2 regions of the Priestia flexa genome follow, and region 1 is predicted to be linked to the other one. Evidence: riboswitches for the same ligand, from Rfam matches in the RefSeq annotation. Region 1 holds a riboswitch; the other holds the start of a gene.
What was found. A riboswitch is a leader RNA that binds a small molecule or an ion and turns the genes downstream of it on or off. The one in region 1 is predicted to bind manganese.

Region 1 (3,182 bases):
GGATATGACCAGTTTGCGGTTGAAGCTTTTGAATTGTCTGCGCTTGATTATATTATTAAACCGATTGAAAAGCAGCGTTTATATGTAGCTTTAGAGCGCGCTAAAAAAACGCTTGTTAAACAAGATGTAGAGGCACCAACCAAAGCAAGAGCAAAGCGGTTGCCTGTTAAATTTAATGGATCTACTTACTATATCCCAATTAACGAAATTATTTTTATTGAAAAATCAGGAAAGAAATGTTTAATCTTTACGGAGTTAAGAACATATGAAACATATGAAAACATCAGTGACATTTATATGTATTTAGATCCTAACATTTTTAGTCAAACGCATCGATCTTATATTGTTAATCTGGAAAAAGTTTCTCATATTACTCCTAGAAATGAAACGTATCTTGTTTATTTTTTGAATTTTGATGAATATGCCCATATCTCAAAATTGAAAATTCAAGAAGTGCAAAAGCAGCTCCATGATTTAATGGTCAATTAATAGCGGGATTCAACGTACGTGCACGTAACAGCAGGCGAGCCTATGAAACGGTTCGTCTGTTTTTACGTCTTACTTATGAGAAAGGAGCGAATGACTCTGGAAGGGAATTATAATTTATTTACCGTTTTGCTGGCAATAGTAGTGGGCATTCTAGCTGCTTATACAGCCTTAGACTTAATTGAAAGAAGCAGTAGCTCACCACGCCCTCATAAAAAATGGGTGTTGATGTCAGCTTTGTCTTTTGGACTAGGTGTATGGGCGGTACAAGTTATTAGCTTGCTTTCCTATTACACGCCAATCACATTTCAAGTTAATGCTTGGGTATTAGGTGCTTCGTTAGTAGTGGCCTTCCTAGGAAGCTTATTATCCTCTTGGCTATACATGATAAAAAAAATGTCCATTGTTTCAGGCATGCTAATCGGTATAACGCTTCTGCTTACGCACTATATACTTCTTTTTTCATTAAAAAGCAGCGCAGTACTTCAACTTCAAGTTCAACCATGGGCTAGCTTGCTCAGTGCTATCATTTCATTTGTACTAGGTGCGTATATTGTTCATGCATGGTTTTATGTGAAAACGTTGGAGCAAAACCAAATGATGAAGGTAATGAGTTCCATCCATACAGTGTTTAAAAACTGGAAAGCCAGTTGAAAACGTTGAGCTATTCGTTGCAAAAAACGGGCGTCATGGAATTGAAGCTGTCGGAAAGATACAGCCACAGGTGATTTTACTTGATATGAATTTACCTGATATACCAGGTGAGGAAGTAGTAAGAGTAATCAAAAGCCAAGGTCAGCTAAAAGACATACCTGTGATGGCAGTTACAGCGAATGCGCTACAAGATGATATTGAAAAAGCAGTGAACATGGGGCTTGAAGATTATATCACCAAACCCATCCATTTTGAGACATTTTTACACAAGTTAGCACGTATACTGAATGGAAAGAAATAAATAACTATTCTTCCATTGACAAGTTGGAAAAAGTTACGTATTATGATAATAACTTAATACACTTACTTCGTCTAAGGAGTAAAGGGGAGTAGCGTCAGGGAAACCTGAAACAAAGTCGTCATTCCATGGATTCTGTCCATCGGCTTTGTTGGCATAACGAGTTTATTTATGCTTAGCAAGACCTTTGCCATATTTGGTAAAGGTCTTTTTGTGTTTTCTTTGCCGAATTAGGGAAAAAGATTAGTAAGAGAGAAAAGAGAGGAGAATGTTTATGGATGCATCATTGTTATTAGAATATGGGTGGGTGTTGCTTGTTCTCATCGCCTTAGAAGGAATTTTAGCTGCGGATAATGCGCTTGTAATGGCAATTATGGTAAAGCACTTACCAGAAGAGCAGCGTAAAAAAGCATTATTTTACGGGTTAGCGGGGGCATTTATCTTCCGTTTTGGTTCACTATTTGTAATCTCGTTCTTAGTGGATGTTTGGCAAGTACAGGCAATCGGAGCAGTGTACTTATTGTTTATTGCAATAAATCATCTCGTAAAACGCTATTTGAAAAAGTCAAAACATGATGAAACCGTTACAAAGGAAAAAAAGGGTTCAGGTTTTTGGATGACTGTTTTAAAAGTAGAGTTAGCAGACATTGCGTTTGCGGTCGATTCAATTCTTGCAGCGGTAGCTCTTGCTGTCACGCTTCCAAATACTCCACTACCTAAGATTGGTGGGCTAGATGGTGGACAGTTCGCCGTTATTTTTGCAGGTGGATTAATTGGATTAATTATCATGCGCTTTGCAGCAACATGGTTCGTAAAATTATTAAATCAACGCCCAGGTTTAGAAACGGCTGCGTTCTTAATTGTTGGTTGGGTAGGGGTTAAATTAGCAGTATATACGCTTGCTCACCCTGAATTAGCAATTGTTGATGAGCATTTCCCAGAGTCAAAAGGATGGAAACTTTTCTTTTGGATCGTGCTGATTGCAATTGCTGTTGGCGGCTGGTTCTTATCGAAAGGTAAAAATCAAAGTGAAATTGAAGGTTCAGATGATGCACAAGATGCATTGAAAAAAGTAGATCATCAATAATCAAAGAGGCTGAGACATAAGTAATTCAGCCAACGATAAACCTGAACGATTGAGAGTTACTCGCTTTTAATCATTCAGGTTTTTTGTTGATTGTGAAAACAATGTTGGAAACAGGGTGGAATGGAGCGTAGAACCCTCGACTCCTGCGGGAAAGAGAGGGAAAACTGAGATCCCACAGCGCAGCGAGGAAGCTCAGGTTCCTCCCCGTGGAAAGCGAGTGGCCGTAGCGCAATGGAACAAACGTATTCTAACAACGTAAAGAGGTGAGAAAAGGAGTTGTTCTTCTTTTTGGAAATTTGTTTTGTTATGTCCCATCCTCTTTTTTTGCATGAGAAAAGCAGGTGCCTAGAGCACCTGCTTTTAGCCATGTTATGAAGTTGTTAAAATTATTTGTTTTGCCCGTTTAAATGAGCTTGAGCTTGTTGTACTAGACGTTTTGTAATTTCCCCACCAACTGATCCGTTGCTACGAGCAACCGTATCAGAGCCTAAAGTTACTCCAAATTCTTGAGCGATTTCTGCTTTGTATTGATCTAAAAATTGTCCAACGCCAGGAACTAATAATTTATTTGATTTAGCCATGGTTTCATTCTCTCCTTTTTTAAGTTCAACGAATAATTATCGTTGTAGTCGTAGTATGTACTCTCGTTTTCTTGCC
Region 2 (3,182 bases), 1.5 Mb from region 1:
GCTATCTATATCGAAGAGTCTAAGCCAATTCGCCCCATCGCTTTTTTGGTAGCACCGTTCATCCCTTGTAATACTACCTTTTTATTATTGCTTTCATACTTTCCTATAACTTTCGCCACGGCTAACATTGCAGATTGATCCCAAACGTAAGAGTTTGAAAAATCAACTACAATTATTGCTTGTTCATCTTCGTAATGAAATGCATTTACAAAAGCTGTTGTTGTTGCAAAGAAAAGAGGACCTTTAACGTGATAAACTATTCGATCAGACTCTTCTTCTTTTATTATTGTTAATCTCGCCATTTTCCAACCAAACACGACCGTACTAATGACAATACCAACCATAACTCCTAGCGCTAAATTATGTGTAAGCAGTACAACAACAACTGTTGCAATCATAACAACAGAATCCGATACAGGATACTTATGAATGTCTTTAACAGATCGCCAATCAAACGTGCCTACCGCTACCATAAACATGACGCCAACAAGCGCGGCCATTGGAATCTGCTTTACAACATCACCTAACACCATAATTAAAAATAATAAAAACACGCCTGCTATAAGTGTTGAAAGTCTTCCACGTCCACCTGATTTTACGTTGATTACAGATTGTCCAATCATAGCGCATCCTGCCATTCCACCGAATAAACCTGTAACTATGTTAGCAAAACCTTGTCCACGTGCCTCTTTATTTTTATTGGAATCTGTATCCGTCATATCATCTAAAACTGTCGCAGTTAGTAATGATTCTAACAAACCTACAATCGCTAACGGTAGTGAATACGGTAGAATAATCAATAATGTTTCTAGTGATAATTCTACTGCTGGAAAATGAAGAGCTGGTAGTGTACGCGTAATCTCTCCCATATCTCCTACCGTTTTCAAGCCAAATCCTCCACCAAAAATGGCCATGGCCGTCATAAATACAATCGCTACTAACGGTGCTGGAACTATCTTAGTTACAAGAGGGAATACATATACAATTAATAATGTTCCTGCTACCATCGCGTACATAGCCCAGTTCGCACCTTTAAAATGCTGAAATTGAGCAGTGAAAATTAAAATCCCTAACGCGTTAACAAAACCAAACATAACCGTTTGTGGTAAAAATGATAAAAACCTTCCAACTTTCAGCACACCTAAAACGAGCTGAATAATTCCAGTTAAGATTGTCGCCGCAAACAAATACTCAACCCCATGAGTTTTCACTAGATCAATCATTAAAAGAGCCATTGCACCAGTTGCGGCAGAAATCATTGCTGGTCTTCCCCCAGTAAATGCAATGACAATTGCCATACAAAAAGAAGCATATAGACCTACCATAGGATTTACTCCTGCAATGATGGAAAATGCAAGTGCTTCGGGAATTAATGCAAGTGCAACGGTCATTCCTGAGAGAATATCTCCTCGGATATTTGAAAACCACTGCTGCTTAATAGCTGCTACGCTCACTAAATCACCTCATAGTATATAGTAAATTGATTTTCGACTCTCACGAAAACCAAAGCCGTTTTGAACGTAGGTTATCGTACCATATCTTCTTTGAATTGAAAATATATTTTTTACGATCGTGTTGAACCGATTTCTTTTCTAATTTACACCATTAAAAAAGAGCGTAAACTGCACGCTCTTTTTTAGTGAAGTCCTACTCATTAACGTCGAGGTGGAACTTCCGTATAATTTAATGAATAGCTGACTGGAATTAAGCCAAATAAATGTTGAAATCGAGGCGGATTTTTCACCTCCAAGGTCAACATTGCAAGTAAAAATAATTTACTCAACACAAGGAATGCTACCATTAAAAATAGTTTCTTTTTTCGTTTCAACGAACCATCGCTTCTCCTCTTTTTAACATAAAAATAAGAACAAACGATTATGGTTACATCTTTTATCTCTCATTTAAACAATAAAAGACCTTCACCACTAATCGGTAAAGGTCTTGCTAGACATTGTTTTACTATGCCAATAAAGCCGGTAGATTTCTCTACGAAATGTCGACTTTATTTCAGGAAAAACCTGACGCTACTCCCCTTTAAGGAATCTTATTCATAAAGATATTATAAGGGAATTGCGAACAGAATTCAACTATTTATTACTCATTGATTGCTGCTTCTAAAGCAACGATAATCATATCATTAAATGTTGTTTGACGCTCTTCAGCTGTTGTTTCTTCACCTGTAAAGATGTGATCACTTACCGTTAAAACAGACAGCGCATTACGCCCATATTTAGCTGCTAGCGTATACAGTGCTGTTGTTTCCATTTCAACTGCTAGTACACCGTGTGCAGCTAGCTTTTCTAGTTGTCCATCTTCATTGTAGAATTGATCAGAAGTGAAAACGTTACCTACTTTTAGGTGTAATCCTTTTTCAACTCCAGCGTCATATGCACGCTTTAATAAGTCGAAATTCGCAGTTGGCGCATAGTCAATATGTCCAAATTTCACGCGATTCATTTGTGAATCACTTGATGAAGACATAGCTAAAATAACGTCACGAACTTTTACATCTTTTTGAATCGCCCCACAAGTTCCGACACGAATTAAGTTTTGAACACCATACTCATTCATTAACTCATTTACATAAATAGCGATAGACGGAACGCCCATCCCTGTTCCTTGTACGGAAACACGTTTTCCCTTATATGTTCCTGTAAATCCTAACATTCCGCGAACTTCATTGTAGCAAGTAACATCTTCTAGAAATGTTTCCGCAATGTATTTCGCACGAAGCGGATCTCCAGGGAGTAAGATCGTTTCTGCAATTTCACCTTTTTTTGCCCCAATATGTACACTCATCTTTGTACCTCCTATTGTGTAAAAATGTTACCTTCTCACTATAACATAATTTGTCGAATTAATTACTGATTTCTTTCTCTGCCCTTCATTATTCCAACATTTTTGCTGAACTATGTACTGAAAAAAATGGCGTAATGAAAAACATGTTTCGAGGAAAGCTACTCAAGAACACTATTTTTAAATAAATGAGGTGATCATATGGGCAAAAAACATCGTAATCGCATTAATTCACCAAAGAAAAACAACCACATTCCTCAAGAAGCCATTATTGCGGAGCAAGAGGCACATGGTGATGAGCATACAGCAAATAAACGCAAAAATGGTCCTGGACACCATATGCGCGACTATTAACTTTTTTATTAAAAAAGCGGCCTGATTGGTCG

Region 2: it holds a riboswitch for manganese, as region 1 does, so the genes downstream of both, LZP85_RS12555 (SulP family inorganic anion transporter) here and LZP85_RS04795 (TerC family protein) in region 1, are expected to answer to the same signal.

What each region holds. Positions count from the first base shown of each region.
Region 1 covers NZ_CP090431.1:947,756-950,937, forward strand. The annotation lists gene LZP85_RS04780 (LytR/AlgR family response regulator transcription factor) at 1-489, shown strand, start outside; gene LZP85_RS04785 (MHYT domain-containing protein) at 580-1,140, shown strand; gene LZP85_RS04790 (response regulator) at 1,109-1,441, shown strand; yybP-ykoY riboswitch at 1,513-1,615, shown strand; gene LZP85_RS04795 (TerC family protein) at 1,713-2,525, shown strand; gene LZP85_RS04800 (alpha/beta-type small acid-soluble spore protein) at 2,912-3,106, opposite strand.
Region 2 covers NZ_CP090431.1:2,430,653-2,433,834, forward strand. The annotation lists gene LZP85_RS12555 (SulP family inorganic anion transporter) at 6-1,454, opposite strand; yybP-ykoY riboswitch at 1,886-2,045, opposite strand; gene deoD (purine-nucleoside phosphorylase) at 2,095-2,799, opposite strand; gene LZP85_RS12565 (hypothetical protein) at 2,998-3,150, shown strand.